DNA from 4 places in the Tepidibacter aestuarii genome. Region 2 is predicted to be linked to each of the others. Evidence: a T-box and tRNA genes for the amino acid it is inferred to sense, from the RefSeq annotation. Region 2 holds a T-box; the other regions hold tRNA genes.

Region 1 (8,004 bases), 1.3 Mb from region 2:
GTGATTCTGCTCAAGACTTAGGTGTTGAAATAATTAAATACATGAGAGATAAAATGGATGAAGCAAGCGAAAAATATGGATTAAACTTCTCTTTAATAGCAACTCCAGCTGAAGGATTAAGTGGAAGATTCACTAAAATAGATAAAAAAGAGTTTGGAGAAATAGAAGGAGTTACAAGCAGAGATTATTATACAAACTCTTTCCATGTACCTGTTTATCATAAGTTATCTGCATTCAAAAAGATAGAAAAAGAAGCTAAATACCATGCGCTTACTAATGCAGGACATATAAGCTATATAGAACTTGATGGAAACCCATCTGATAATATAGAAGCATTTGAAAGTATAGTAAGAGCTATGAAGGAAGCTGGAATTGGATATGGAAGTATAAATCATCCGCTTGATAGAGATCCAGTTTGTGGATTTAATGGAGTTATAGATGATACTTGTCCAGCTTGTGGAAGAAAAGATGGAGAAGATGGTATATACTTCGAAAGAATAAGAAGAATAACAGGATACTTAGTTGGTACTGTAGATAGATTTAACGATGCCAAAAGAGCTGAGGTTAAAGATAGAGTAAAACATAATTAAAAAGGGGTGATATTATGAAATTAAGACTAGCATCTTCTGTGACATCAGACAGCATAGTTGATGGACCTGGACTTAGAACTGTAATATGGACCCAAGGTTGTAAGCATAACTGTAAGGGCTGCCACAATAAGCAAACTCATGATTTTAATGGGGGATTTGAGGTAGAAGTAGAATCTATAATAGATACTTTAAAAGAATTGAGGCTACAAAAGGGAATAACTCTTAGCGGAGGAGATCCGTTTGAACAACCAGATGCTCTTGTGAAGATATGCAAAGAAGCAAGAAAACTTGGACTAGATGTTTGGGCTTATAGTGGATATACATTTGAACAGTTAACCGATATTAAAAATGAAAGATATTTCAAATGGAAGAATCTATTAAATGAGATAGATGTATTAATCGATGGCAAATTTGTAGAAGAAAAGAAGAGTATGCTCTTAAAGTACAGAGGATCATCAAATCAAAGAGTATTAGATGTTAAAAAGTCATTACAATTAAAAAGAGCTGTTCTTCATGTGGATTACAATGAAGATATGGATATAGCAAAATAAAAGAGAGGCTTAAGCCTCTCTTTTATTTTTATATAATGACACTCGTTCAAATATTAACTAAAAGAAGATAATATTTAAATGAGTGCCATTTTTGAACTTGCATTTTTAGTGTTTGCATAGATTAAATAATAAATTATAGAGTTTTTTTCTCTTAAATAGGGAATGCTGTATTGAAAAATAGGATGTAAAACTAAAAATATCCAATTAATTCGTTGTTTTTATAAAAAAATTTTGTATACACGTCATAAAATCAAAGAAAATATACATGTTAATCTTTAAAATAAATGTTTTTAATGACTAATTTAGACTATTTCATATAAAATTATAATAATTTTTTTGAAAAATCGTATAATGTAAAAAAATCCGTTTGAATGTTTAAATATAAACGTTTTGCCGCTTAATTAAATATGCGAAAATAATAGAACTTAAAATTTATTTCAAAAAAAGTGTTGACGAATTATTCAATAGCTGATATATTATTACTTGTCCTCAACAACGAGGCAAACGAGAAACACATGAACACAACGTATGAACTTTGAAAATTAAACAGTAGGTTATAAATAAATCACAACAGTGATTTTCGGAAACAACACATAAAGTCAGTTTACTGAGTACTGACAAACTTTTATTTAAGAGTTTGATCCTGGCTCAGGATGAACGCTGGCGGCGTGCCTAACACATGCAAGTCGAGCGGAGATTGAAAAGCTTGCTTTTTAATCTTAGCGGCGGACGGGTGAGTAACGCGTGGGTAACCTGCCCTATACACACGGATAACATATCGAAAGATATGCTAATACGAGATAACACATTTTTAAGGCATCTTAGAAATGTCAAAGCGTTAGCGGTATAGGATGGACCCGCGTCCCATTAGCTAGTTGGTGAGGTAAAAGCTTACCAAGGCGACGATGGGTAGCCGACCTGAGAGGGTGATCGGCCACACTGGAACTGAGACACGGTCCAGACTCCTACGGGAGGCAGCAGTGGGGAATATTGCACAATGGGGGAAACCCTGATGCAGCAACGCCGCGTGAGCGATGAAGGCCTTCGGGTCGTAAAGCTCTGTCCTAAGGGAAGATAATGACGGTACCTTAGGAGGAAGCCCCGGCTAACTACGTGCCAGCAGCCGCGGTAATACGTAGGGGGCAAGCGTTATCCGGAATTACTGGGCGTAAAGGGTGCGTAGGCGGCCTTGTAAGTCAGAAGTGAAAGGCTACGGCTCAACCGTAGTAAGCTTTTGAAACTGCAGGGCTTGAGTGCAGGAGAGGAGAGTAGAATTCCTAGTGTAGCGGTGAAATGCGTAGATATTAGGAGGAATACCAGTTGCGAAGGCGGCTCTCTGGACTGTAACTGACGCTGAGGCACGAAAGCGTGGGGAGCGAACAGGATTAGATACCCTGGTAGTCCACGCCGTAAACGATGAGTGCTAGGTGTCGGGGGTTACCCCCCTCGGTGCCGCAGCTAACGCATTAAGCACTCCGCCTGGGGAGTACGCTCGCAAGAGTGAAACTCAAAGGAATTGACGGGGACCCGCACAAGTAGCGGAGCATGTGGTTTAATTCGAAGCAACGCGAAGAACCTTACCTAAGCTTGACATCCCTCAGACCGCTTCTTAATCGAAGCTTTCCCTTCGGGGACTGAGGTGACAGGTGGTGCATGGTTGTCGTCAGCTCGTGTCGTGAGATGTTGGGTTAAGTCCCGCAACGAGCGCAACCCTTATCTTTAGTTGCCAGCATTTTGGATGGGCACTCTAGAGAGACTGCCGAGGATAACTCGGAGGAAGGTGGGGATGACGTCAAATCATCATGCCCCTTATGCTTAGGGCTACACACGTGCTACAATGGCTAGTACAGAGAGTTGCGAAACCGCGAGGTCAAGCTAATCTCTTAAAGCTAGTCTCAGTTCGGATTGCAGGCTGAAACTCGCCTGCATGAAGCTGGAGTTACTAGTAATCGCGAATCAGAATGTCGCGGTGAATGCGTTCCCGGGTCTTGTACACACCGCCCGTCACACCACGGAAGTTGGGGGCGCCCGAAGTCAGATATCCAACCGTAAGGAGGAATCTGCCGAAGGTGAAATCAATGACTGGGGTGAAGTCGTAACAAGGTAGCCGTATCGGAAGGTGCGGCTGGATCACCTCCTTTCTAAGGAGAAATAACCTACTGTTTAATTTTGAGAGTTTATAAAAAACTCTTGACGAATTTTAATAAATTTGTTATTATATATTTCGTCAAAAAAATACAATATGGGGGCGTAGCTCAGTTGGGAGAGCACTTGCCTTGCAAGCAAGGGGTCAGGAGTTCGACTCTCCTCGTCTCCACCATTTAGTATTTTATATACTATATTAGTACTTTGAGCAACGGAATTTTTAATTCGTTGGCGACGTACTTTAGTACTTTGAAAATTGAACAGATTTAAATAAATTTAGGTTAAGTTATTAAGGGCGTAGGGCGGATGCCTTGGCACCAAGAGCCGATGAAGGACGTGGTAAGCTGCGATAAGCTTCGGGGAGATGCAAGCAATCTTTGATCCGGAGATTTCCGAATGGGGAAACCCACCTAGAGTAATGTCTAGGTATCCTTAGATGAATACATAGTCTAAGGAGGGGAACCGAGGGAACTGAAACATCTAAGTACCTCGAGGAAGAGAAAGAAAAATCGATTCCCTAAGTAGCGGCGAGCGAAAGGGGAAGAGCCCAAACCTATGAAGTTTTCTTCATAGGGGTTGCGGATATGCTCACAAGAAAGAGGTATTGTAGTCGAAGAGGTTTGGAAAGACCCACCATAGAAGGTAATAGTCCTGTAGATTAAACAAGAAGACTTTCGAGCATACTCCAGAGTACCACGGGACACGTGAAACCCTGTGGGAAGCTGGGGGGACCACCCCCCAAGGCTAAATACTTCTTGGTGACCGATAGCGTATAGTACCGTGAGGGAAAGGTGAAAAGAACCCCGGAAGGGGAGTGAAATAGAACCTGAAACCCTATGCCTACAAGCTGTGGGAGCACATTTTTAGTGTGACCGCGTACTTTTTGTAGAACGGGCCAACGAGTTACGATAAGTAGCAAGGTTAAGGACTTAGGGTCTGGAGCCGTAGCGAAAGCGAGTCTTAACTGGGCGATTCAGTTACTTGTCGTAGACCCGAAACCGAGCGACCTACCCATGGCCAGGATGAAGCGAAAGTAAAATTTCGTGGAGGTCCGAACCCACGCACGTTGAAAAGTGCGGGGATGAGCTGTGGGTAGAGGTGAAATTCCAATCGAGCTCGGAGATAGCTGGTTCTCCCCGAAATAGCTTTAGGGCTAGCCTCAAGCTTAGAGATGAGGAGGTAGAGCACTGAATGTCCTAGGGGCCCTGTGGGTTACCGAAGACTATCAAACTCCGAATGCCTTTATCTTTTGCTTGGGAGTCAGACTGTGGGTGATAAGATTCATAGTCGAGAGGGAAACAGCCCAGACCGTCAGCTAAGGTCCCTAAATGTAAGTTAAGTGGTAAAGGATGTGGGATTGCACAGACAACCAGGATGTTGGCTTAGAAGCAGCCATTCATTCAAAGAGTGCGTAATAGCTCACTGGTCGAGTGATCCTGCGCCGAAAATTATCGGGGCTAAAACTTACTACCGAAGCTACGGCATTGACTTTGTCAATGGGTAGGGGAGCATTCACTGCGGGTTGAAGCTAGACCGGAAGGACTAGTGGACTGCAGTGAAGAGAGAATGTTGGCATGAGTAGCGAGACGTAGGTGAGAATCCTACGGGCCGAAAACCCAAGGTTTCCTGAGGAAGGTTCGTCCGCTCAGGGTTAGTCGGGACCTAAGCCGAGGCCGAAAGGCGTAGGTGATGGACAACAGGTTGAGATTCCTGTACTACCGATAATCGTTTGAAGAATGGGGTGACGCAGAAGGATAGGCTATCCTACTATTGGATATGTAGGTCCAAGCATTAAGGGAGCATTGATAGGCAAATCCGTCGGTGCAATCCTGAGGTGTGATGGGGAGCGAAATTTAAGTAGCGAAGTAGTCGATTTCATGCTGCCAAGAAAAGCCTCTACTGAGATTAAAGGTACCCGTACCGCAAACCGACACAGGTGGGTGAGAAGAGAATTCTAAGGCTAGCGAGAGAACTTTTGTTAAGGAACTCGGCAAAATGACCCCGTAACTTAGGGATAAGGGGTGCCTCATTAGGGTGTATGCCCGAAGAGGCCGCAGAGAATAGGCCCAAGCGACTGTTTACCAAAAACATAGGTTTCTGCTAAGTCGAAAGACGATGTATAGGAGCTGACGCCTGCCCGGTGCTGGAAGGTTAAGGGGATGTGTTAGACATTAGTCGAAGCATTGAACTTAAGCCCCAGTAAACGGCGGCCGTAACTATAACGGTCCTAAGGTAGCGAAATTCCTTGTCGGGTAAGTTCCGACCCGCACGAAAGGCGTAACGATTTGGGCACTGTCTCAACAAAAGACTCGGTGAAATTGTAATTCCGGTGAAGATGCCGGATACCTGCGACAGGACGGAAAGACCCCATGGAGCTTTACTGTAGCCTGGCATTGGATTTCGATATTACATGTACAGGATAGGTGGGAGACTGAGATACGAGAACGCCAGTTTTCGTGGAGTCATCCTTGGGATACCACCCTTGTAATATTGAGATTCTAACCATAGACCATGAATCTGGTCTTGGGACACTGTCAGGTGGACAGTTTGACTGGGGCGGTCGCCTCCCAAAATGTAACGGAGGCGCCCAAAGGTTCCCTCAGCACGGTCGGAAATCGTGCGAAGAGTGCAAAGGCAAAAGGGAGCTTGATTGCAAGACATACAGGTCGAGCAAGGACGAAAGTCGGGCTTAGTGATCCGGTGGTTCCGCGTGGAAGGGCCATCGCTCAACGGATAAAAGCTACCCTGGGGATAACAGGCTTATCTCCCCCAAGAGTCCACATCGACGGGGAGGTTTGGCACCTCGATGTCGGCTCATCACATCCTGGGGCTGTAGTAGGTCCCAAGGGTTGGGCTGTTCGCCCATTAAAGTGGTACGCGAGCTGGGTTCAGAACGTCGTGAGACAGTTCGGTCCCTATCCGTCGCAGGCGTAGGAAATTTGAGAGGAGCTGTCCTTAGTACGAGAGGACCGGGATGGACATACCTCTGGTGCACCAGTTGTCACGCCAGTGGCATAGCTGGGTAGCTATGTATGGAATGGATAAGCGCTGAAAGCATCTAAGCGCGAAGCCAACCTCAAGATAAGATTTCCCATCTTTATGAGTAAGATCCCAGGAAGACTACCTGGTTGATAGGTTCAAGGTGTAAGCTCAGTAATGAGTTCAGCTGATGAATACTAATAGATCGAGGACTTAACCAAATTTTAAATCTGGTCAATTTTGAAAGTATTAATCTTAATACTTAATATGCGGGTGTAGCTCAGTGGTAGAGTTCCGGCCTTCCAAGCCGGCTGCGAGGGTTCGACTCCCTTCACCCGCTCCAATATGTGGTTATTATAGCAAAGAGGATACACCTGTTCCCATTCCGAACACAGAAGTTAAGCTCTTTAGCGCTGATGGTACTTGGGGGGCAGCCCCCTGGGAGAGTAAGACGTAGCCACGTATGTTCCAAGGTAGCTCAATGGTGGAGCAATCGGCTGTTAACCGATAGGCTGTGGGTTCGAGCCCCACCCTTGGAGCCAAAAAAAATGCCGAGGTGGCGGAACTGGCAGACGCACAGGACTTAAAATCCTGCGGTCCTTACAGATCGTACCGGTTCGATTCCGGTCCTCGGCACCACAATAACGCGGGATGGAGCAGTTGGCAGCTCGTCGGGCTCATAACCCGAAGGTCGTAGGTTCAAGTCCTGCTCCCGCAACCAGTATGGCCCCTTGGTCAAGCGGTTAAGACACCGCCCTTTCACGGCGGTAACAGGGGTTCGATTCCCCTAGGGGTCACCATTAATAATTGGGCTCATAGCTCAGCTGGGAGAGCACCTGCCTTACAAGCAGGGGGTCACAGGTTCGAGCCCTGTTGAGCCCACCAATTATTTGGCCTGGTAGTTCAGTTGGTTAGAATGCCAGCCTGTCACGCTGGAGGTCGAGGGTTCGAGTCCCTTCCAGGTCGCCAAATAATTTGAAGAACAAGCTCACAGATGCTAAATATCTTTGGGTTTTTATTTTACAAAAAAATATATGCTAGTGTGGCTCAACGGTAGAGCAGCTGACTTGTAATCAGCAGGTTGTAGGTTCGATTCCTATCACTAGCTCCACACATGCGGGTGTGGCGGAATTGGCAGACGCACTAGACTTAGGATCTAGCGCTTTTAGCGTGGGGGTTCAAGTCCCTCCACCCGCACCAAAATATCATATGAGCGGAAATGGCTCAGTGGTAGAGCATCGCCTTGCCAAGGCGAGGGTCGCGAGTTCGAATCTCGTTTTCCGCTCCAATTTAATATGTACCTGTAGCTCAGTTGGATAGAGCAGTGGCCTTCTAAGCCACGTGTCCGGGGTTCGAATCCCTGCAGGTACGCCATTTCAAAAAGCTTAATCATTTAAATGGTTAAGCTTTTTTATTTAAAAAATTACATGATTTCGATTTATGGAAAACATAGATAAACGGTCTGAAGTAGCAACTATTTTAAGCAAAAATAATACTTTTTACTTATATTGCAAAATATATGTGCTTTGCTTATTGAATTATTTCTCAATGTATGAAATAATTAATCCGTAAAATAATATATAATAACAAATATTATAGGAGGTTACTAAATTGTGGGATATAAAAGATATCATAATGAACATAACTATCTTAGATATAATAGATATAAGTATAGTAGCTTATGTGTTTTATAAACTGTACATGTTAATAAAAGAAACTAGTGCAGAACAATTAATAAA
Region 2 (8,004 bases):
CACAAGAAAAAAGAAGAAGAGCTGGAACTGAAAATATGGCTGGGATAGTAGGTTTTGGTAAAGCGGCTGAGCTTGCAAGAATTAATTTAGATGAGAATATAAAGAGATTAACTGAGCTTAAAGAAATGCTTATAAATGGTGTTTTAGAAAAAATACCTTATACAAGAGTTAATGGAAGTTTAGAACATAGATTACCTGGAAATACAAGCTTCTGTTTTGAATTTATAGAAGGTGAATCACTTTTATTAAGTCTTGATATGATGGGAATAGCAGGATCTAGTGGATCAGCTTGTACATCAGGATCATTAGACCCATCTCATGTGTTAATGGCTATAGGACTTACACATGAAATAGCACATGGATCTTTAAGATTATCATTAGGATACAAAAATACAGAGGAAGATGTAGACTACGTTTTAGAAACTCTTCCAAAAATAGTAGATAGATTAAGACAGATGTCACCATTATATGAAAAGGTAGCTAAAGGAGGAAACTAATAATGTATTCAGAAAAAGTAATGGACCATTTTATGAACCCTAGAAATGTTGGGGAGATAGAAAATGCAGATGGTGTAGGAGAAGTTGGAAATGCTAAGTGTGGAGATATAATGAAAATTTACTTAAAAGTAGAGGACAATATCATAAAGGATGTTAAGTTTAAAACATTTGGATGTGGTTCTGCAATAGCAACTTCAAGTATGGCAACAGAAATGGTAATAGGAAAGAGTCTTCAAGAGGCTTTAACTCTTACAAATAAAGCAGTTGCTGAAGCTTTAGACGGACTTCCACCGGTTAAAATGCACTGTTCAGTTTTAGCAGAGCAAGCTATAAAGTCAGCTATAATAGATTATGCTAACAAGAACAATGTTCATATAGATGGACTTGACGATATAGAAATAGATGATGACCATGATCATCACCATGATATAGAAGAAGAGGAATAAAAAAATTGCCCGGGAAAATTCTCGGGTTTAATTTTTTTTAAAATATTATATTAAAATAGCATATAATATACTTGTATAATTTTTAATCTTTAGATAATATTGATTGAAGAAGTAAATTATAATTCATTTTTAAGCAACGGAGTCTGTGAAGACTCGTTGGCGACATGAGACATGCGTTAGCATGAAGCGAATTTTAAAATCGAAAATACGAATAATTTAGTCTCAAAGATTAATCATAAGAATAGATAGAGGTGGTTGTTTTGAAAAAAAGAGTAATGATAGGTATGAGCGGAGGAGTAGATAGTTCTGTTGCAGCATATTTACTAAAGGAGCAAGGTTACGATGTAATCGGAGTAACTATGAAGCTTTGGCAAGACGAAGATGAGGAAATAATGGAAAGAGAAGGAGGATGCTGTTCTCTATCAGCTGTTGAAGATGCTAGAAGAGTTGCGAATAAAATAGGTATTCCTTTTTATGTTATGAACTTTAAACAAGTTTTTAAGGAAAAGGTAATAGATTATTTCATAGATGAGTATACAAAAGGAAGAACTCCTAATCCTTGTATAGCATGTAATAAGTATATCAAATCTGGAGAATTTTTTGAAAAAGCTAAACAGTTAGACTGCGATTATATAGCTACGGGTCATTATGCTAAGATAGAATATGATGAATCAACAAATAGATATTTACTAAAAAAGTCTATAACTGATGCAAAAGATCAAACTTATGCTTTATATAATATGACTCAACATGAGCTTAAGCATACTTTATTTCCACTTGGATATTATACAAAAGATAAAATAAGAGAGATAGCAGCTGAAGTAGGGCTTATAGTTGCAAACAAGCCTGATAGCCAAGAAATATGTTTCGTAAAAGACAATGATTATGCAGGATATGTAAAAAGTCATACGAATAAAAAAATAAAAGAAGGATACTTTATAGACAAAGAAGGAAATATATTAGGAAAACACAAAGGAATAATACACTACACTATAGGTCAAAGAAAAGGACTTGGAATAGCTCTTGGAAAGCCTATGTTTGTAGTAGATATATTACCAAAGAAGAATGCAGTAGTTTTAGGAGATCATGATGATGTATTTAGTAAAGGATTAATAGCTACTGATGTAAACTTCATACCGTTTGATGATATAGATGAACCTATTAAAGTTCAAGCTAAAGTTAGATATTCTGGCAAACCAGAAAATGCTACAGTTTATAAAGAAGGAAAAGATAAAATAAAAATAGTATTTGATGAAAATCAAAGAGCAATAACTGCTGGGCAATCTGTAGTTATGTATAATGGAGACATTGTAATAGGTGGAGGCATAATAGAAAAAAGAATATAAACATGAAAAATTTACTCAGTATATATTTTTCTCCTTTGTAAAAAATAATTTTAGAAAGGGGTGAATGACATTGAGAAATAATAATAACAACATTATGACGAATCCTATGGTTATAGGTGGAGTTATAGGAGCAGCAGCTTCTATGTATGCGGTATCTAGAATGAATATGGGACAAAGAAGAAGAATGTATAGAACAGGAAGAAATGTAGCTAAGGTTGCAAACCAAGTAATGAATAGAATGGATAGAAATTTCTTTTAATTATTGACATAATTTGATTTTGAATATAAAATCTAGTTATGTAAAATTTTATATTTAAATACTGTGAAGAGAATTAGTAGATTGATTGATTCTTATAGAGAGGAAATCCTAGGCTGGAAGATTTCTAGATAGGTCTATCGAAGCTGTCTCGGAGTAGCGTTTTTGAAACAAGTAAGTAGAAAGCGTCGGATGTGACTCCGTTAAAACTAAGGCTTTATCCTGAGACTGCATTGCAGTTGAAGTAGGGTGGTACCGCGAGATCAATCCTCGCCCCTATGTTTCTTTCATAGAGGCGAGGATTTTATTTTTTTTGAACAGTTACTTATTATGAAACTGATTTTTGTACATAATCATGAATATAAAATTAGGAGGAATAAAAATGAAAAAATTAGGGTTAAATGAAATAAGAAGTAGATTTTTAGAGTTTTTTGAAGCAAAAGACCATTTAGCAAAGGGAAGTTTTCCGCTAGTTCCACAGAGTGATAAGAGTTTACTTCTTATAAATGCAGGAATGGCTCCTCTTAAGCCGTATTTTATGGGAAAAGAAGTACCACCTAATAAAAGAATGGCTACTTGTCAAAAGTGTATAAGAACTGGAGATATAGAAAATGTAGGTAAGACAGCAAGACATGGTACTTTCTTTGAAATGTTAGGTAACTTTTCATTTGGAGATTATTTTAAAAGAGAATCTATAAAATGGGGATGGGAGTTTATAACAGAACATTTAGAAATACCTCAAGATAAGGTGTGGGTTTCTGTATATGAAAATGATGATGATGCTTACGATATATGGAGTAAGGAAATGGGATTTCCAGAAGAAAGAATGGTTAGACTTGGAAAGGACGATAACTTTTGGGAAATAGGAACTGGACCTTGTGGACCATGTTCAGAACTGTACTATGATAGAGGTGAAAAATATGGATGTGACAATCCTGATTGTAAACCAGGATGTGACTGTGATAGATATATAGAATTTTGGAACCATGTATTTACACAATTTGATAAGGATGAACAAGGAAATTATAACGAACTTGCAAGTAAAAATATAGATACAGGTATGGGACTTGAAAGAATGGCTTGTATAATGCAGGATGTAGATAATATATTTGAAGTTGATACTATAAAATATATACTAGATTCAATAGTTAAATTATCAAATGTTGAGTATGGAAAAGACAATAAAACAGATACATCTATAAGAATAATAACTGATCATATAAGAGCTACATCTTTCTTAATTGCAGATGGAGTATTACCTTCTAATGAAGGAAGAGGATATGTGCTTAGAAGACTTTTAAGAAGAGCTGCAAGACATGGTAAATTACTTGGTATAAAGGGAGCGTTTTTACATGAATTAATGGATAAGGTTGTAGATGTAAGTGGAGAAGCGTATCCAGAACTTGTTGAGAAAAAAGACTACGTTAAAAAGGTTCTTAAAATAGAAGAAGAAAGATTTGAAGAGACTATAGATCAAGGTATAGAAATATTAAAATCTTATGTAGATGAATTAAAAGACAACAATAAAAAAGTTTTATCTGGAGAAAATGCATTCAAATTATATGATACTTATGGATTCCCTATAGATCTAACTAAGGAAATACTTGAAGAGGAAAATCTTGAGGTTGATGAAAATTCTTTTGAAAAAGAAATGCAAAAGCAAAGAGAAAGAGCTAGAAATGCAAGACAAAATGGAGAATCAGAAGGATGGAAAGAAGATATATTCTCAAAGCTTGATAAGGATATAGTTAGTGAGTTTGTAGGTTATACATCTTTAGAGGATGAGTGTATAGTTGAGGCTATGGTAAAAGGAAATGAAATAGTAACTGAGGCTCATAATGGTGAGCGTGTAACTGTAATACTTGATAAAACTCCTTTTTATGCAGAAAGTGGAGGACAAGCAGGAGATAAAGGTATATTATCAAACGACAACTTTGAGTGTGATGTATTAGATACTAAAAAAGGTATAAATAATAGAATACATCATGAAGTTACAATAAAAGCAGGAAGCGTAAAGGTTAATGATAAGGTATGTGCTTTAGTAGAAAAGAATATAAGAATGAATAGTGCTAGAAACCACTCTGCAACTCATATTCTTCATAAGGCATTAAAAGAAGTTTTAGGAGATCATATACAACAAGCTGGATCACTTGTAACTGCTGAGAGACTTAGATTTGACTTTACTCACTTTGAAGGTATTTCAAGTGAAGAACTTTCAAAAATAGAATTAATAGTAAACAGTCAAATTATGAATTCATTAGATATTAGTGCAACTGAAATGTCTATAGATGATGCTAAAAAAATGGGAGCTACAGCTTTATTCGGAGAAAAATATGGAGACGTTGTAAGAGTTGTTTCTATGGGAGGATACTCTGTTGAGCTTTGTGGAGGAACACACTTAAATAATACTTCTCAAATAGGAATGTTTAAAATACTTTCAGAATCAGGGGTAGCATCAGGAGTTAGAAGAATTGAAGCTATAACTGGAATTAGTGTTTATGAGTATTTAAACAAAAAGGAAGATGTTATAAGCGAAGTATGCGCTACTTTAAAGGTCAAAGAAGATAATGTTATAAATAAAGCTAAGTCGATTATAGAAGAACTTAAGGATTCTAATAAGGAATTAGAAAGTATAAAGAATAAATTAGCTATGGCTTCAGTTGATGATGCTGTAATTAAAAAAGAGATCAAGGGTGTGAATTTAATAACAGCGAAATTTGAAAACATGGATATGAATGCTCTAAGAAATATGGGAGATAATTTAAAAGATAGATTCAAATCAGGCGTTGTAGTAATAGCAAATAAATCTGGTGATAAGGTTAATTTTATAGTTACTGCTACTAAAGATGTAGTTGAAAAAGGAGTACATTCTGGTAATATAATAAGAGAAGTTGCTAAGGTTGCTGGTGGAAACGGAGGAGGAAGACCTGACATGGCGCAAGCTGGAGGTAAGGATTCTTCTAAGCTACCAGAAGCTTTATTAAAAGCAAAAGAAGTATTAGAAAATCAAATTAAGGAATAATTGTAAAATTCCTTAGATTCAAAATTATATAATTTTATATTTGTTATAAAACAGGAGCAAGCTAATGCTCCTGTTTTATGTTATAATAGTTTATTATGAAGAAATTAAGTCAACAAAAATATACAAAAGAGGTGTTAATTATGGAAAATATGGATTATACTATGAAGTTCGAAGCACCAAAAGAAGAGAATTTAAGCGTCGACGAAATAATAGAGAGTGTTTATGCAGCTTTAGTTGAAAAAGGATATAACCCTATAAATCAATTAATAGGTTATTTCTTGTCTGGAGACCCTACATATATAACTAGTCATAACAATGCCAGAAGCTTAATAAAAAAATATGAAAGAGATGAGATATTAGAAGAAATTCTAAAAAAATATTTAGAAGGAAAGTAGGTAGACGAATTTGAAAAAGAAGTTTTTAGTATTATTCTTACTAATAGTCGTACTAATTAATTCTGTTCCAGATATGAGTTTTGCAAATGAAAAAGGAAAAGTTATATTAGTAAATATAAATAGAACTAGTATAAATGATTTGAAAAATATAGAATATCTAAAAAATCAGATGGATAAAAAAGGATATGTAGGACTTATGAATATCAGAGGTTCAAAGGGGACCTCTGATATAAGGTCTTATGCAGCCATAGGTGCTGGAACTAGAACTTATATAAATCCTTCAGACATAGATTTTGAAACTTCAAATGAAAATAACAAAGAAGTATATCTAAGAAGAACTGGAATAAATCCTGGATATATAAATAATTTAGATATTAATAAAACTAATGCATCTAATGAAAAAGGAGAATATGGGGCTTTTTTAGGTGCTATTGGATATGAATTTAATAATAACAATCTTGATCTAGCTATTTTGGGGAATTCAGATACAGACGAAGCAAAACATAGAGAAATAGCTCTTATAGGAATGGACCAAAATGGACAAGTACAAAATGGAAATATAGATAATATTAATATTAAAGATCAAACTATGCCATTTGGAATAAGAACAGATTATGATAAATTAAAAAAAGAAACACAAAAATACTATGATGAAAGTGATCTACTTATAGTAGAACTTGGAGATACGTATAGATTAGATTTATATAAAGAAAATTTAAATGAAGCTTCTTATGAAAAAATGAAAACAGAAATATACTTTAATATAAGTGATTATTTAAAAGAAGTATTCGAAATGGCGAATGAAAACGATAGAATATATATTACTAGTGCTTATCCTGAAAAGCAGGACTATATAGATGGATATAGACTATCGCCTATAGTTATATTTGAGAAAGATGAAAAAGGACTATTAACATCAGGAACAACTAGAAGAAAAGGTGTTTTATCAAATTTAGATATAGCAGCAGATATATTTGAATATTTTGGAATAAAGTCAGATGTCATAGTAGGAAAAACTATACAGAAAATTCCATACGACAACAATATGGAGTTTTTATCAAAGGATTACGATAAAATAGTGTCTAATATGAAAATAAGAATACCTGTACTTTATACTTATGCTGCATTTGAGATGATAATGTGGATGATAATGCTCGCTGCAATATTCTTTAGACATAAGACACCTAAAAATACATTTAAAGTACTTTGTGCTATATTAAAATTTACAATATCTATACCGTTTGTATTATTAATAGCACCATTATTTAATTATTCAACAGAGGCGTCCATAATAATATGTATAGTAGGATTATTAATAATTGTTTATTCATTAGTTTACAAATTTGTAAAAGATGACTTGAATAAATTGATACTTCTTAGTGCATTGGTTGCAGTGGGAGTATTGATAGATGCTGCTACAGGCCAAAATATGATAAAAAGCTCATTACTTGGGTACGATCCTATAATTGGAGCTAGATACTACGGTGTAGGAAATGAATATATGGGAGTTTTAATAGGCTCATTAATATTCTTTGTTGTAGGTCTTTTAGAAAAGAATATAATAAATAAAAAGATAGCATCTGTGATACTTATAGTGTCAATAGCAATACTTGGACATCCTAAGATGGGAGCTAATGTAGGTGGGACTATAACATCAGTATTTTCATTCTTATATTTAATAATGAGACTTTATGATATAAAAATAGATCTGAAGAAGATAATTCTTATAGGAGTTGCTGTGGTTGGTGTAGTATCTACTATGGCTATAATAGATATCTACTTTATAGGAAGTCAATCTCATTTAGCAGGAGCTATAAAGAAGATAACGTCTGGAGGACCTTTGGTAATACTTCAGATAATAACTAGAAAAATTGAGATGAATATGACCTTGATAGGAGTATCTATATGGAGTAAGGTTTTAATACTAGGACTTTTAATAGTAGTTGTACTATTTCAAAAGCCTGTTGGAATACTTAAAAAAGTATGTGATAAATATCAATACCTTACTAAAGGATGGACTAGTATTATAGTTGCAAGTATAG
Region 3 (8,004 bases), 1.6 Mb from region 2:
TCAAAAGCTTACTACGGTTGAGCCGTAGCCTTTCACTTCTGACTTACAAGGCCGCCTACGCACCCTTTACGCCCAGTAATTCCGGATAACGCTTGCCCCCTACGTATTACCGCGGCTGCTGGCACGTAGTTAGCCGGGGCTTCCTCCTAAGGTACCGTCATTATCTTCCCTTAGGACAGAGCTTTACGACCCGAAGGCCTTCATCGCTCACGCGGCGTTGCTGCATCAGGGTTTCCCCCATTGTGCAATATTCCCCACTGCTGCCTCCCGTAGGAGTCTGGACCGTGTCTCAGTTCCAGTGTGGCCGATCACCCTCTCAGGTCGGCTACCCATCGTCGCCTTGGTAAGCTTTTACCTCACCAACTAGCTAATGGGACGCGGGTCCATCCTATACCGCTAACGCTTTGACATTTCTAAGATGCCTTAAAAATGTGTTATCTCGTATTAGCATATCTTTCGATATGTTATCCGTGTGTATAGGGCAGGTTACCCACGCGTTACTCACCCGTCCGCCGCTAAGATTAAAAAGCAAGCTTTTTAATCTCCGCTCGACTTGCATGTGTTAGGCACGCCGCCAGCGTTCATCCTGAGCCAGGATCAAACTCTTAAATAAAAGTTTGTCAGTACTCAGTAAACTGACTTTATGTGTTGTTTCCGAAAATCACTGTTGTGATTTATTTATAACCTACTGTTTAATTTTCAAGGTTCACTTGGTAGCGGCAACTAGATTCGAACTAGTGACCTTTCGGGTATGAACCGAACGCTCTAGCCAACTGAGCTATGCCGCCACACTAATTCATGGTGCCCAGAGGCGGAATCGAACCACCGACACGGGGATTTTCAGTCCCCTGCTCTACCGACTGAGCTATCTGGGCATAAAGTGGTGGGCCTTCAGGGACTCGAACCCCAGACCTACCGGTTATGAGCCGGGCGCTCTAACCAACTGAGCTAAAGGCCCACTTTATTATATATATGGTGGGCTTAGCTGGACTCGAACCAGCGACCTCACGCTTATCAGGCGTGCGCTCTAACCACCTGAGCTATAAGCCCTTACTTGGTCGAGGTGGAGGGACTCGAACCCCCGGCCCCATGGTCCCAAACCACGTGCGCTACCAAACTGCGCTACACCTCGATATTTAAATAAAAAGTTTTGGCAGGGGTGACAGGACTTGAACCCACGACATACGGTTTTGGAGACCGTCGTTCTACCAACTGAACTACACCCCTATAAAGTGGTGGGCCTTCAGGGACTCGAACCCCAGACCTACCGGTTATGAGCCGGGCGCTCTAACCAACTGAGCTAAAGGCCCACTTTATTGTATATATGGTGGGCTTAGCTGGACTCGAACCAGCGACCTCACGCTTATCAGGCGTGCGCTCTAACCACCTGAGCTATAAGCCCTTACTTGGTCGAGGTGGAGGGACTCGAACCCCCGGCCCCATGGTCCCAAACCACGTGCGCTACCAAACTGCGCTACACCTCGATACTTAAATAAAATGGCGGAGAAGGAGGGATTTGAACCCTCGCGCCCCGTAAAAGACCTACTCCCTTAGCAGGGGAGCCTCTTCAGCCACTTGAGTACTTCTCCATTTTAATTATGTTGTTTTTGGCGGAGGAGGTGGGATTTGAACCCACGGCCCCTTTCGGAGTCACTGGTTTTCAAGACCAGCTCCTTAAGCCACTCGGACACCCCTCCGCGTTTTTTTGGTGACCCATCCGCGACTCGAACGCGGGACACCCTGATTAAAAGTCAGGTGCTCTACCGACTGAGCTAATGGGTCAAATTAAATTGGCTGGGGATGCTGGACTCGAACCAACGCATGCAGGAATCAAAATCCTGAGCCTTACCGACTTGGCGAATCCCCAGTATATGGCGTGCCTGCAGGGATTCGAACCCCGGACACGTGGCTTAGAAGGCCACTGCTCTATCCAACTGAGCTACAGGCACATATTTTGGAGCGGGTGAAGGGAGTCGAACCCTCGCAGCCGGCTTGGAAGGCCGGAACTCTACCACTGAGCTACACCCGCATATTTTATTTGGTGGAGGGGACTGGATTCGAACCAGTGAAAGCGATGCTAACAGATTTACAGTCTGCCCCCTTTGGCCAACTCGGGAACCCCTCCATGTTTTGGAGCTAGTGATAGGAATCGAACCTACAACCTGCTGATTACAAGTCAGCTGCTCTACCGTTGAGCCACACTAGCACTTTTTTATTTTTTCAAATATCCCAATTTAATTATTTGGCGACCTGGAAGGGACTCGAACCCTCGACCTCCAGCGTGACAGGCTGGCATTCTAACCAACTGAACTACCAGGCCGAATAATTGGTGGGCTCAACAGGGCTCGAACCTGTGACCCCCTGCTTGTAAGGCAGGTGCTCTCCCAGCTGAGCTATGAGCCCAATTATTAATGGTGACCCCTAGGGGAATCGAACCCCTGTTACCGCCGTGAAAGGGCGGTGTCTTAACCGCTTGACCAAGGGGCCATACTGGTTGCGGGAGCAGGACTCGAACCTACGACCTTCGGGTTATGAGCCCGACGAGCTGCCAACTGCTCCATCCCGCGTTATTGTGGTGCCGAGGACCGGAATCGAACCGGTACGATCTGTAAGGACCGCAGGATTTTAAGTCCTGTGCGTCTGCCAGTTCCGCCACCTCGGCATTTTTTTTTGGCTCCAAGGGTGGGGCTCGAACCCACAGCCTATCGGTTAACAGCCGATTGCTCCACCATTGAGCTACCTTGGAACATACGTGGCTACGTCTTACTCTCCCAGGGGGCTGCCCCCCAAGTACCATCAGCGCTAAAGAGCTTAACTTCTGTGTTCGGAATGGGAACAGGTGTATCCTCTTTGCTATAATAACCACATATTTTTTTGTCGAACAAGATGTATTGTATCATCTTAAGTCTATCTTGTCAACACTTTTGCTGAAAATTAATACTTTCAAAATTGACCAGATTTAAAATTTGGTTAAGTCCTCGATCTATTAGTATTCATCAGCTGAACTCATTACTGAGCTTACACCTTGAACCTATCAACCAGGTAGTCTTCCTGGGATCTTACTCATAAAGATGGGAAATCTTATCTTGAGGTTGGCTTCGCGCTTAGATGCTTTCAGCGCTTATCCATTCCATACATAGCTACCCAGCTATGCCACTGGCGTGACAACTGGTGCACCAGAGGTATGTCCATCCCGGTCCTCTCGTACTAAGGACAGCTCCTCTCAAATTTCCTACGCCTGCGACGGATAGGGACCGAACTGTCTCACGACGTTCTGAACCCAGCTCGCGTACCACTTTAATGGGCGAACAGCCCAACCCTTGGGACCTACTACAGCCCCAGGATGTGATGAGCCGACATCGAGGTGCCAAACCTCCCCGTCGATGTGGACTCTTGGGGGAGATAAGCCTGTTATCCCCAGGGTAGCTTTTATCCGTTGAGCGATGGCCCTTCCACGCGGAACCACCGGATCACTAAGCCCGACTTTCGTCCTTGCTCGACCTGTATGTCTTGCAATCAAGCTCCCTTTTGCCTTTGCACTCTTCGCACGATTTCCGACCGTGCTGAGGGAACCTTTGGGCGCCTCCGTTACATTTTGGGAGGCGACCGCCCCAGTCAAACTGTCCACCTGACAGTGTCCCAAGACCAGATTCATGGTCTATGGTTAGAATCTCAATATTACAAGGGTGGTATCCCAAGGATGACTCCACGAAAACTGGCGTTCTCGTATCTCAGTCTCCCACCTATCCTGTACATGTAATATCGAAATCCAATGCCAGGCTACAGTAAAGCTCCATGGGGTCTTTCCGTCCTGTCGCAGGTATCCGGCATCTTCACCGGAATTACAATTTCACCGAGTCTTTTGTTGAGACAGTGCCCAAATCGTTACGCCTTTCGTGCGGGTCGGAACTTACCCGACAAGGAATTTCGCTACCTTAGGACCGTTATAGTTACGGCCGCCGTTTACTGGGGCTTAAGTTCAATGCTTCGACTAATGTCTAACACATCCCCTTAACCTTCCAGCACCGGGCAGGCGTCAGCTCCTATACATCGTCTTTCGACTTAGCAGAAACCTATGTTTTTGGTAAACAGTCGCTTGGGCCTATTCTCTGCGGCCTCTTCGGGCATACACCCTAATGAGGCACCCCTTATCCCTAAGTTACGGGGTCATTTTGCCGAGTTCCTTAACAAAAGTTCTCTCGCTAGCCTTAGAATTCTCTTCTCACCCACCTGTGTCGGTTTGCGGTACGGGTACCTTTAATCTCAGTAGAGGCTTTTCTTGGCAGCATGAAATCGACTACTTCGCTACTTAAATTTCGCTCCCCATCACACCTCAGGATTGCACCGACGGATTTGCCTATCAATGCTCCCTTAATGCTTGGACCTACATATCCAATAGTAGGATAGCCTATCCTTCTGCGTCACCCCATTCTTCAAACGATTATCGGTAGTACAGGAATCTCAACCTGTTGTCCATCACCTACGCCTTTCGGCCTCGGCTTAGGTCCCGACTAACCCTGAGCGGACGAACCTTCCTCAGGAAACCTTGGGTTTTCGGCCCGTAGGATTCTCACCTACGTCTCGCTACTCATGCCAACATTCTCTCTTCACTGCAGTCCACTAGTCCTTCCGGTCTAGCTTCAACCCGCAGTGAATGCTCCCCTACCCATTGACAAAGTCAATGCCGTAGCTTCGGTAGTAAGTTTTAGCCCCGATAATTTTCGGCGCAGGATCACTCGACCAGTGAGCTATTACGCACTCTTTGAATGAATGGCTGCTTCTAAGCCAACATCCTGGTTGTCTGTGCAATCCCACATCCTTTACCACTTAACTTACATTTAGGGACCTTAGCTGACGGTCTGGGCTGTTTCCCTCTCGACTATGAATCTTATCACCCACAGTCTGACTCCCAAGCAAAAGATAAAGGCATTCGGAGTTTGATAGTCTTCGGTAACCCACAGGGCCCCTAGGACATTCAGTGCTCTACCTCCTCATCTCTAAGCTTGAGGCTAGCCCTAAAGCTATTTCGGGGAGAACCAGCTATCTCCGAGCTCGATTGGAATTTCACCTCTACCCACAGCTCATCCCCGCACTTTTCAACGTGCGTGGGTTCGGACCTCCACGAAATTTTACTTTCGCTTCATCCTGGCCATGGGTAGGTCGCTCGGTTTCGGGTCTACGACAAGTAACTGAATCGCCCAGTTAAGACTCGCTTTCGCTACGGCTCCAGACCCTAAGTCCTTAACCTTGCTACTTATCGTAACTCGTTGGCCCGTTCTACAAAAAGTACGCGGTCACACTAAAAATGTGCTCCCACAGCTTGTAGGCATAGGGTTTCAGGTTCTATTTCACTCCCCTTCCGGGGTTCTTTTCACCTTTCCCTCACGGTACTATACGCTATCGGTCACCAAGAAGTATTTAGCCTTGGGGGGTGGTCCCCCCAGCTTCCCACAGGGTTTCACGTGTCCCGTGGTACTCTGGAGTATGCTCGAAAGTCTTCTTGTTTAATCTACAGGACTATTACCTTCTATGGTGGGTCTTTCCAAACCTCTTCGACTACAATACCTCTTTCTTGTGAGCATATCCGCAACCCCTATGAAGAAAACTTCATAGGTTTGGGCTCTTCCCCTTTCGCTCGCCGCTACTTAGGGAATCGATTTTTCTTTCTCTTCCTCGAGGTACTTAGATGTTTCAGTTCCCTCGGTTCCCCTCCTTAGACTATGTATTCATCTAAGGATACCTAGACATTACTCTAGGTGGGTTTCCCCATTCGGAAATCTCCGGATCAAAGATTGCTTGCATCTCCCCGAAGCTTATCGCAGCTTACCACGTCCTTCATCGGCTCTTGGTGCCAAGGCATCCGCCCTACGCCCTTAATAACTTAACCTAAATTTATTTAAATCTGTTCAATTTTCAAAGTACTAAAGTACGTCGCCAACGAATTAAAAATTCCGTTGCTCAAAGTACTAATATAGTATATAAAATACTAAATGGTGGAGACGAGGAGAGTCGAACTCCTGACCCCTTGCTTGCAAGGCAAGTGCTCTCCCAACTGAGCTACGCCCCCATATTGTATTTTTTTGACGAAATATATAATAACAAATTTATTAAAATTCGTCAAGAGTTTTTTATAAACTCTCAAAATTAAACAGTAGGTTATTTCTCCTTAGAAAGGAGGTGATCCAGCCGCACCTTCCGATACGGCTACCTTGTTACGACTTCACCCCAGTCATTGATTTCACCTTCGGCAGATTCCTCCTTACGGTTGGATATCTGACTTCGGGCGCCCCCAACTTCCGTGGTGTGACGGGCGGTGTGTACAAGACCCGGGAACGCATTCACCGCGACATTCTGATTCGCGATTACTAGTAACTCCAGCTTCATGCAGGCGAGTTTCAGCCTGCAATCCGAACTGAGACTAGCTTTAAGAGATTAGCTTGACCTCGCGGTTTCGCAACTCTCTGTACTAGCCATTGTAGCACGTGTGTAGCCCTAAGCATAAGGGGCATGATGATTTGACGTCATCCCCACCTTCCTCCGAGTTATCCTCGGCAGTCTCTCTAGAGTGCCCATCCAAAATGCTGGCAACTAAAGATAAGGGTTGCGCTCGTTGCGGGACTTAACCCAACATCTCACGACACGAGCTGACGACAACCATGCACCACCTGTCACCTCAGTCCCCGAAGGGAAAGCTTCGATTAAGAAGCGGTCTGAGGGATGTCAAGCTTAGGTAAGGTTCTTCGCGTTGCTTCGAATTAAACCACATGCTCCGCTACTTGTGCGGGTCCCCGTCAATTCCTTTGAGTTTCACTCTTGCGAGCGTACTCCCCAGGCGGAGTGCTTAATGCGTTAGCTGCGGCACCGAGGGGGGTAACCCCCGACACCTAGCACTCATCGTTTACGGCGTGGACTACCAGGGTATCTAATCCTGTTCGCTCCCCACGCTTTCGTGCCTCAGCGTCAGTTACAGTCCAGAGAGCCGCCTTCGCAACTGGTATTCCTCCTAATATCTACGCATTTCACCGCTACACTAGGAATTCTACTCTCCTCTCCTGCACTCAAGCCCTGCAGTTTCAAAAGCTTACTACGGTTGAGCCGTAGCCTTTCACTTCTGACTTACAAGGCCGCCTACGCACCCTTTACGCCCAGTAATTCCGGATAACGCTTGCCCCCTACGTATTACCGCGGCTGCTGGCACGTAGTTAGCCGGGGCTTCCTCCTAAGGTACCGTCATTATCTTCCCTTAGGACAGAGCTTTACGACCCGAAGGCCTTCATCGCTCACGCGGCGTTGCTGCATCAGGGTTTCCCCCATTGTGCAATATTCCCCACTGCTGCCTCCCGTAGGAGTCTGGACCGTGTCTCAGTTCCAGTGTGGCCGATCACCCTCTCAGGTCGGCTACCCATCGTCGCCTTGGTAAGCTTTTACCTCACCAACTAGCTAATGGGACGCGGGTCCATCCTATACCGCTAACGCTTTGACATTTCTAAGATGCCTTAAAAATGTGTTATCTCGTATTAGCATATCTTTCGATATGTTATCCGTGTGTATAGGGCAGGTTACCCACGCGTTACTCACCCGTCCGCCGCTAAGATTAAAAAGCAAGCTTTTTAATCTCCGCTCGACTTGCATGTGTTAGGCACGCCGCCAGCGTTCATCCTGAGCCAGGATCAAACTCTTAAATAAAAGTTTGTCAGTACTCAGTAAACTGACTTTATGTGTTGTTTCCGAAAATCACTGTTGTGATTTATTTATAACCTACTGTTTAATTTTCAAAGTTCATATGTTGTGTTCATGTGTTTCTCGCTTGCCTCGTTGTCGAGGACAAGTAATAATATATCACCTTTAAAACATTTCGTCAACACTTTTCTAAAGTTTTTTTTCGATCTTTTTCACTATATATCTAAATATATTGAATTTCCCAAATCATATTAATAGCTTATTTATATTTTGATATATAGAAAATTGATTTAATGTTAATCTATTAATCCTCTAACTGCTCTT
Region 4 (8,004 bases), 1.8 Mb from region 2:
TGTGCAATCCCACATCCTTTACCACTTAACTTACATTTAGGGACCTTAGCTGACGGTCTGGGCTGTTTCCCTCTCGACTATGAATCTTATCACCCACAGTCTGACTCCCAAGCAAAAGATAAAGGCATTCGGAGTTTGATAGTCTTCGGTAACCCACAGGGCCCCTAGGACATTCAGTGCTCTACCTCCTCATCTCTAAGCTTGAGGCTAGCCCTAAAGCTATTTCGGGGAGAACCAGCTATCTCCGAGCTCGATTGGAATTTCACCTCTACCCACAGCTCATCCCCGCACTTTTCAACGTGCGTGGGTTCGGACCTCCACGAAATTTTACTTTCGCTTCATCCTGGCCATGGGTAGGTCGCTCGGTTTCGGGTCTACGACAAGTAACTGAATCGCCCAGTTAAGACTCGCTTTCGCTACGGCTCCAGACCCTAAGTCCTTAACCTTGCTACTTATCGTAACTCGTTGGCCCGTTCTACAAAAAGTACGCGGTCACACTAAAAATGTGCTCCCACAGCTTGTAGGCATAGGGTTTCAGGTTCTATTTCACTCCCCTTCCGGGGTTCTTTTCACCTTTCCCTCACGGTACTATACGCTATCGGTCACCAAGAAGTATTTAGCCTTGGGGGGTGGTCCCCCCAGCTTCCCACAGGGTTTCACGTGTCCCGTGGTACTCTGGAGTATGCTCGAAAGTCTTCTTGTTTAATCTACAGGACTATTACCTTCTATGGTGGGTCTTTCCAAACCTCTTCGACTACAATACCTCTTTCTTGTGAGCATATCCGCAACCCCTATGAAGAAAACTTCATAGGTTTGGGCTCTTCCCCTTTCGCTCGCCGCTACTTAGGGAATCGATTTTTCTTTCTCTTCCTCGAGGTACTTAGATGTTTCAGTTCCCTCGGTTCCCCTCCTTAGACTATGTATTCATCTAAGGATACCTAGACATTACTCTAGGTGGGTTTCCCCATTCGGAAATCTCCGGATCAAAGATTGCTTGCATCTCCCCGAAGCTTATCGCAGCTTACCACGTCCTTCATCGGCTCTTGGTGCCAAGGCATCCGCCCTACGCCCTTAATAACTTAACCTAAATTTATTTAAATCTGTTCAATTTTCAAAGTACTAAGTAGTATATAAAATACTAAATGGTGGAGACGAGGAGAGTCGAACTCCTGACCCCTTGCTTGCAAGGCAAGTGCTCTCCCAACTGAGCTACGCCCCCATATTGTATTTTTAAGAGTTTTAATAAACTCTCAAAATTAAACAGTAGGTTATTTCTCCTTAGAAAGGAGGTGATCCAGCCGCACCTTCCGATACGGCTACCTTGTTACGACTTCACCCCAGTCATTGATTTCACCTTCGGCAGATTCCTCCTTACGGTTGGATATCTGACTTCGGGCGCCCCCAACTTCCGTGGTGTGACGGGCGGTGTGTACAAGACCCGGGAACGCATTCACCGCGACATTCTGATTCGCGATTACTAGTAACTCCAGCTTCATGCAGGCGAGTTTCAGCCTGCAATCCGAACTGAGACTAGCTTTAAGAGATTAGCTTGACCTCGCGGTTTCGCAACTCTCTGTACTAGCCATTGTAGCACGTGTGTAGCCCTAAGCATAAGGGGCATGATGATTTGACGTCATCCCCACCTTCCTCCGAGTTATCCTCGGCAGTCTCTCTAGAGTGCCCATCCAAAATGCTGGCAACTAAAGATAAGGGTTGCGCTCGTTGCGGGACTTAACCCAACATCTCACGACACGAGCTGACGACAACCATGCACCACCTGTCACCTCAGTCCCCGAAGGGAAAGCTTCGATTAAGAAGCGGTCTGAGGGATGTCAAGCTTAGGTAAGGTTCTTCGCGTTGCTTCGAATTAAACCACATGCTCCGCTACTTGTGCGGGTCCCCGTCAATTCCTTTGAGTTTCACTCTTGCGAGCGTACTCCCCAGGCGGAGTGCTTAATGCGTTAGCTGCGGCACCGAGGGGGGTAACCCCCGACACCTAGCACTCATCGTTTACGGCGTGGACTACCAGGGTATCTAATCCTGTTCGCTCCCCACGCTTTCGTGCCTCAGCGTCAGTTACAGTCCAGAGAGCCGCCTTCGCAACTGGTATTCCTCCTAATATCTACGCATTTCACCGCTACACTAGGAATTCTACTCTCCTCTCCTGCACTCAAGCCCTGCAGTTTCAAAAGCTTACTACGGTTGAGCCGTAGCCTTTCACTTCTGACTTACAAGGCCGCCTACGCACCCTTTACGCCCAGTAATTCCGGATAACGCTTGCCCCCTACGTATTACCGCGGCTGCTGGCACGTAGTTAGCCGGGGCTTCCTCCTAAGGTACCGTCATTATCTTCCCTTAGGACAGAGCTTTACGACCCGAAGGCCTTCATCGCTCACGCGGCGTTGCTGCATCAGGGTTTCCCCCATTGTGCAATATTCCCCACTGCTGCCTCCCGTAGGAGTCTGGACCGTGTCTCAGTTCCAGTGTGGCCGATCACCCTCTCAGGTCGGCTACCCATCGTCGCCTTGGTAAGCTTTTACCTCACCAACTAGCTAATGGGACGCGGGTCCATCCTATACCGCTAACGCTTTGACATTTCTAAGATGCCTTAAAAATGTGTTATCTCGTATTAGCATATCTTTCGATATGTTATCCGTGTGTATAGGGCAGGTTACCCACGCGTTACTCACCCGTCCGCCGCTAAGATTAAAAAGCAAGCTTTTTAATCTCCGCTCGACTTGCATGTGTTAGGCACGCCGCCAGCGTTCATCCTGAGCCAGGATCAAACTCTTAAATAAAAGTTTGTCAGTACTCAGTAAACTGACTTTATGTGTTGTTTCCGAAAATCACTGTTGTGATTTATTTATAACCTACTGTTTAATTTTCAAAGTTCATTTTGTGTTTCTTGTTTGCCTCGTTTTCGAGGACATGTAATAATATATCATCTTTCGACATATTCGTCAACACTTTTTAAAAAATTTTTTAATATTTTATTTTTAAATTAATTTCTTATTTTTCTTTAAAACTTTATATCATATGCTTTAGGTCTGCCATGACCGATATAAGTTTATACGTTTTACCCGACAAAAAAGATCCTAGGTCATCCTAGGATCTTTTATATACTAAGGCATTATAAAATTTTCGTTCTGTAGATAACATTGATGAAAGAACTGCACTTATAACTATTCTAAGCAACAGAGTCGTGGGACTTGTTGGCGCCATGAACGCATGTGAATTTTAAGAGCGGAGCCCGTTAGGACTCGTTGGCGACATGAGCCATGCGTTAGCATGAAGCGAATTTTTTTATTGTAAATTATTCATTCATAAGATTTTCAAGCTCAGTTAGTAATTCATCAAATTTTTGAAGAGCTTTTTCAACAGGCTCAGTCGTAGTCATATCTACACCTGCTTTTTTAAGCATTTCAACCGGATAATCATTCCCTCCAGATGCCAAAAACTCTAAGTAAGCATCCCTTGCACCCTCTTCATTATTTATCATATTTTCTGATAATATTATACCTGAAGAAAGTCCTGTAGCATATTTATACACATAGAAATTATAATAAAAATGAGGAATTCTTGACCACCATACTTTAGATAAATCATCTACCTCAAAATCTTCCCCATAATATTTACTCATTAAATTGCCCCAAGTTTTATTCAAAAATTCACTAGTTAAAGCTTCTCCATTTTCTGCAGCTTCGTGAATTGTTTTTTCAAATTCAGCATACATAATCTGAGTATATATTGATCCTCTTATCTGTTCTAAATATGAATTTATTAAATACATTTTTTCTTCTTTAGTTTTAGCATTTTTAATTAAATAGTCAAGCATTAATGCTTCATTAGTAGTAGAAGCAACTTCTGCTGTAAATATAGGGTAATCTGATTTTGAGTAAGGTTGAGTTTTATTTGAATAGTATGAATTCATTGCATGCCCTAATTCATGAGCTAAAGTTGATACGGAGTCAAGAGTTCCATTGTAATTTAACAGAACATATGGATGTGTATCATAAGTCCCCCAAGAATAAGCTCCTGAACTTTTATTCTCATTTTCATATACATCTACCCATCTTTCTTGAAAAGCTTTATCTAAATCTTTTATATAATTATCTCCCAATGGATAAAGTGCTTCTTTTACCATATTCTTAGCCTTTTCATAATCTATATATTCATTTCCTGATTGTTTAACCATAGAAACATACATATCATAATATCTAACCTTATCTTCTATCCCTAAAATCTTCTTTCTAAGAGATACATATCTATGAAGAGGCTCTAAGTTATCATTAACTGCCTCAACTATATTATTATACACTTCAGGCTTTATATTATCCGAATCTAATGATCCTTCAAGTGCAGAATTATAATTTCTTGATTTAGCGAAAAAAATATTAGTTTTAACTTCTGCTGATAGATTAGCTGCTATAGTATTTATATTTTTTTCATAGCTTTTAAACATAGATTCAAAAGCTTTTTTTCTTACATCCCTATTGGGATTATCTAATAATTTTGAATATGTAGCATAAGTTACCTTTATTGTCTTACCATTATCCAGAGTAATATCTTCTGCTTTTCTGTCTAAATCATCATATTTTGAATAAATAGTTTCAGGCATAGCTCCTATATCTGATGCTAAAGCTAATATTCTTTCTCCTTCTTGTGACAAAGAATGCTGTTTGGTTCTTAAAAGGTTATTTAAATAAACATCATAGTCTTCGAATTCTTCTTTTTCTGTAAAACTCTTTAGTTTTTCTTCTGATAAAGATAATATTTCAGGTTCTACAAAAGAGAATGCTTCTGTCACCTTTGTATTAATACCCTCTGCCCGATCTGCCATAGCTGAATATTTTTCATTTGAATTATCCTCATCTCTTTTTAGGCTAGCATAAACATATAACTTTTGTTCAAGTCTAAACATTTCTTCTTTTAAGTTTAATACCTCTAGTATATATTTTTCTTGTTTTAGTTTACCTTTGTAGCTTTCTACCTTTGGTATACTTTCTTCTAGCTTTTTAAAGTCCTCTTCCCAAGCATTATCCGTTAAATAAATATCTTCTGTTGACCAAGTATATTCCTTTGGAATATCACTTCTGTTCGTATAGCTTACTTGATCTGCAAAAGATAGTAACGGAAAAGTTGCAATTGAAGCAGTCAATATAACTGATATAATTTGTTTTTTAACCTTCAAAAAAAATCCCCCTCCGAATAATTATTAATATATTCTATTCCCATATTTTTGAAATAATTCTAACATATTCACCTTCTGCAAGTCAATGGTATCAACCGAATATTCTGTTAATTATATTTTTATAATTTCTTCTTCCGACTCTTCAAGTAGTCACGTAATCTTTTTCTTAGAGCGTTAGCTTTGTTGATATATCCACATACTAAAAAAGATGGTTATTTAAATGTTAGTGAATCTTTTAACTAGATTTCAATAAAACTTGTGTTTTATCGTTTAAATATACGTAAAAAAATTTCTTATGTCTGAGCCTTAGCGAGTTTAAGAAATTTTAGTATATTTAATAAGATACAATACTTAGTTTTTTTAGTCTATTTAATGAATTCACGGTATTTAAATAACCATCTTTTTCGATTAAGAACAATAAAAAAAGATTACGTGGCTACGTCCTACTCTCCCAGGGGGCTGCCCCCCAAGTACCATCGGCGCTAAGGAGCTTAACTTCTGTGTTCGGAATGGGAACAGGTGTATCCTCCTTGCTGTAATAACCACATAATCTTTTAGTTTTAAGTATTAATATTAATACTTTCAAAATTGACCAGATTTAAAATTTGGTTAAGTCCTCGATCTATTAGTATTCATCAGCTGAACTCATTACTGAGCTTACACCTTGAACCTATCAACCAGGTAGTCTTCCTGGGATCTTACTCATAAAGATGGGAAATCTTATCTTGAGGTTGGCTTCGCGCTTAGATGCTTTCAGCGCTTATCCATTCCATACATAGCTACCCAGCTATGCCACTGGCGTGACAACTGGTGCACCAGAGGTATGTCCATCCCGGTCCTCTCGTACTAAGGACAGCTCCTCTCAAATTTCCTACGCCTGCGACGGATAGGGACCGAACTGTCTCACGACGTTCTGAACCCAGCTCGCGTACCACTTTAATGGGCGAACAGCCCAACCCTTGGGACCTACTACAGCCCCAGGATGTGATGAGCCGACATCGAGGTGCCAAACCTCCCCGTCGATGTGGACTCTTGGGGGAGATAAGCCTGTTATCCCCAGGGTAGCTTTTATCCGTTGAGCGATGGCCCTTCCACGCGGAACCACCGGATCACTAAGCCCGACTTTCGTCCTTGCTCGACCTGTATGTCTTGCAATCAAGCTCCCTTTTGCCTTTGCACTCTTCGCACGATTTCCGACCGTGCTGAGGGAACCTTTGGGCGCCTCCGTTACATTTTGGGAGGCGACCGCCCCAGTCAAACTGTCCACCTGACAGTGTCCCAAGACCAGATTCATGGTCTATGGTTAGAATCTCAATATTACAAGGGTGGTATCCCAAGGATGACTCCACGAAAACTGGCGTTCTCGTATCTCAGTCTCCCACCTATCCTGTACATGTAATATCGAAATCCAATGCCAGGCTACAGTAAAGCTCCATGGGGTCTTTCCGTCCTGTCGCAGGTATCCGGCATCTTCACCGGAATTACAATTTCACCGAGTCTTTTGTTGAGACAGTGCCCAAATCGTTACGCCTTTCGTGCGGGTCGGAACTTACCCGACAAGGAATTTCGCTACCTTAGGACCGTTATAGTTACGGCCGCCGTTTACTGGGGCTTAAGTTCAATGCTTCGACTAATGTCTAACACATCCCCTTAACCTTCCAGCACCGGGCAGGCGTCAGCTCCTATACATCGTCTTTCGACTTAGCAGAAACCTATGTTTTTGGTAAACAGTCGCTTGGGCCTATTCTCTGCGGCCTCTTCGGGCATACACCCTAATGAGGCACCCCTTATCCCTAAGTTACGGGGTCATTTTGCCGAGTTCCTTAACAAAAGTTCTCTCGCTAGCCTTAGAATTCTCTTCTCACCCACCTGTGTCGGTTTGCGGTACGGGTACCTTTAATCTCAGTAGAGGCTTTTCTTGGCAGCATGAAATCGACTACTTCGCTACTTAAATTTCGCTCCCCATCACACCTCAGGATTGCACCGACGGATTTGCCTATCAATGCTCCCTTAATGCTTGGACCTACATATCCAATAGTAGGATAGCCTATCCTTCTGCGTCACCCCATTCTTCAAACGATTATCGGTAGTACAGGAATCTCAACCTGTTGTCCATCACCTACGCCTTTCGGCCTCGGCTTAGGTCCCGACTAACCCTGAGCGGACGAACCTTCCTCAGGAAACCTTGGGTTTTCGGCCCGTAGGATTCTCACCTACGTCTCGCTACTCATGCCAACATTCTCTCTTCACTGCAGTCCACTAGTCCTTCCGGTCTAGCTTCAACCCGCAGTGAATGCTCCCCTACCCATTGACAAAGTCAATGCCGTAGCTTCGGTAGTAAGTTTTAGCCCCGATAATTTTCGGCGCAGGATCACTCGACCAGTGAGCTATTACGCACTCTTTGAATGAATGGCTGCTTCTAAGCCAACATCCTGGTTGTCTGTGCAATCCCACATCCTTTACCACTTAACTTACATTTAGGGACCTTAGCTGACGGTCTGGGCTGTTTCCCTCTCGACTATGAATCTTATCACCCACAGTCTGACTCCCAAGCAAAAGATAAAGGCATTCGGAGTTTGATAGTCTTCGGTAACCCACAGGGCCCCTAGGACATTCAGTGCTCTACCTCCTCATCTCTAAGCTTGAGGCTAGCCCTAAAGCTATTTCGGGGAGAACCAGCTATCTCCGAGCTCGATTGGAATTTCACCTCTACCCACAGCTCATCCCCGCACTTTTCAACGTGCGTGGGTTCGGACCTCCACGAAATTTTACTTTCGCTTCATCCTGGCCATGGGTAGGTCGCTCGGTTTCGG

Evidence for each region. The T-box of region 2 lies ahead of alaS (alanine--tRNA ligase). A T-box ahead of a tRNA ligase gene usually reads a tRNA of that ligase, here a tRNA-Ala.
Region 1: it has a tRNA-Ala gene. The T-box ahead of alaS (alanine--tRNA ligase) is inferred to sense a tRNA for this amino acid. The anticodon was not compared.
Region 3: it has a tRNA-Ala gene. The T-box ahead of alaS (alanine--tRNA ligase) is inferred to sense a tRNA for this amino acid. The anticodon was not compared.
Region 4: it has a tRNA-Ala gene. The T-box ahead of alaS (alanine--tRNA ligase) is inferred to sense a tRNA for this amino acid. The anticodon was not compared.

What each region holds. Positions count from the first base shown of each region.
Region 1 is NZ_OW235315.1:81,544-89,547, forward strand. Features, by position in the region: gene M2214_RS00390 (anaerobic ribonucleoside triphosphate reductase) at 1-590, shown strand, start outside; gene nrdG (anaerobic ribonucleoside-triphosphate reductase activating protein) at 605-1,141, shown strand; rRNA gene M2214_RS00400 (16S ribosomal RNA) at 1,767-3,282, shown strand; tRNA gene M2214_RS00405 (tRNA-Ala) at 3,386-3,461, shown strand; rRNA gene M2214_RS00410 (23S ribosomal RNA) at 3,566-6,486, shown strand; tRNA gene M2214_RS00415 (tRNA-Gly) at 6,535-6,608, shown strand; rRNA gene rrf (5S ribosomal RNA) at 6,612-6,728, shown strand; tRNA gene M2214_RS00425 (tRNA-Asn) at 6,733-6,807, shown strand; tRNA gene M2214_RS00430 (tRNA-Leu) at 6,816-6,904, shown strand; tRNA gene M2214_RS00435 (tRNA-Met) at 6,911-6,986, shown strand; tRNA gene M2214_RS00440 (tRNA-Glu) at 6,991-7,065, shown strand; tRNA gene M2214_RS00445 (tRNA-Val) at 7,075-7,150, shown strand; tRNA gene M2214_RS00450 (tRNA-Asp) at 7,158-7,234, shown strand; tRNA gene M2214_RS00455 (tRNA-Thr) at 7,302-7,376, shown strand; tRNA gene M2214_RS00460 (tRNA-Leu) at 7,382-7,465, shown strand; tRNA gene M2214_RS00465 (tRNA-Gly) at 7,479-7,553, shown strand; tRNA gene M2214_RS00470 (tRNA-Arg) at 7,563-7,639, shown strand; gene cdaA (diadenylate cyclase CdaA) at 7,877-8,004, shown strand, end outside.
Region 2 is NZ_OW235315.1:1,349,303-1,357,306, forward strand. Features, by position in the region: gene nifS (cysteine desulfurase NifS) at 1-497, shown strand, start outside; gene nifU (Fe-S cluster assembly scaffold protein NifU) at 497-943, shown strand; gene mnmA (tRNA 2-thiouridine(34) synthase MnmA) at 1,204-2,289, shown strand; gene M2214_RS06520 (hypothetical protein) at 2,360-2,548, shown strand; T-box leader at 2,603-2,826, shown strand; gene alaS (alanine--tRNA ligase) at 2,928-5,567, shown strand; gene M2214_RS06530 (IreB family regulatory phosphoprotein) at 5,705-5,962, shown strand; gene M2214_RS06535 (hypothetical protein) at 5,973-8,004, shown strand, end outside.
Region 3 is NZ_OW235315.1:3,367,358-3,375,361, forward strand. Features, by position in the region: rRNA gene M2214_RS16250 (16S ribosomal RNA) at 1-613, opposite strand, end outside; tRNA gene M2214_RS16255 (tRNA-Met) at 712-788, opposite strand; tRNA gene M2214_RS16260 (tRNA-Phe) at 800-875, opposite strand; tRNA gene M2214_RS16265 (tRNA-Ile) at 882-958, opposite strand; tRNA gene M2214_RS16270 (tRNA-Ile) at 974-1,050, opposite strand; tRNA gene M2214_RS16275 (tRNA-Pro) at 1,056-1,132, opposite strand; tRNA gene M2214_RS16280 (tRNA-Trp) at 1,152-1,227, opposite strand; tRNA gene M2214_RS16285 (tRNA-Ile) at 1,234-1,310, opposite strand; tRNA gene M2214_RS16290 (tRNA-Ile) at 1,326-1,402, opposite strand; tRNA gene M2214_RS16295 (tRNA-Pro) at 1,408-1,484, opposite strand; tRNA gene M2214_RS16300 (tRNA-Ser) at 1,499-1,589, opposite strand; tRNA gene M2214_RS16305 (tRNA-Ser) at 1,609-1,697, opposite strand; tRNA gene M2214_RS16310 (tRNA-Lys) at 1,707-1,782, opposite strand; tRNA gene M2214_RS16315 (tRNA-Gln) at 1,792-1,867, opposite strand; tRNA gene M2214_RS16320 (tRNA-Arg) at 1,873-1,949, opposite strand; tRNA gene M2214_RS16325 (tRNA-Gly) at 1,956-2,029, opposite strand; tRNA gene M2214_RS16330 (tRNA-Tyr) at 2,040-2,125, opposite strand; tRNA gene M2214_RS16335 (tRNA-Thr) at 2,132-2,206, opposite strand; tRNA gene M2214_RS16340 (tRNA-Asp) at 2,244-2,320, opposite strand; tRNA gene M2214_RS16345 (tRNA-Val) at 2,328-2,403, opposite strand; tRNA gene M2214_RS16350 (tRNA-Glu) at 2,413-2,487, opposite strand; tRNA gene M2214_RS16355 (tRNA-Met) at 2,492-2,567, opposite strand; tRNA gene M2214_RS16360 (tRNA-Leu) at 2,574-2,662, opposite strand; tRNA gene M2214_RS16365 (tRNA-Asn) at 2,672-2,746, opposite strand; rRNA gene rrf (5S ribosomal RNA) at 2,751-2,867, opposite strand; rRNA gene M2214_RS16375 (23S ribosomal RNA) at 2,967-5,887, opposite strand; tRNA gene M2214_RS16380 (tRNA-Ala) at 5,992-6,067, opposite strand; rRNA gene M2214_RS16385 (16S ribosomal RNA) at 6,171-7,686, opposite strand.
Region 4 is NZ_OW235315.1:3,103,252-3,111,255, forward strand. Features, by position in the region: rRNA gene M2214_RS15130 (23S ribosomal RNA) at 1-1,085, opposite strand, end outside; tRNA gene M2214_RS15135 (tRNA-Ala) at 1,144-1,219, opposite strand; rRNA gene M2214_RS15140 (16S ribosomal RNA) at 1,283-2,798, opposite strand; gene pepF (oligoendopeptidase F) at 3,314-5,191, opposite strand; rRNA gene rrf (5S ribosomal RNA) at 5,622-5,738, opposite strand; rRNA gene M2214_RS15155 (23S ribosomal RNA) at 5,797-8,004, opposite strand, start outside.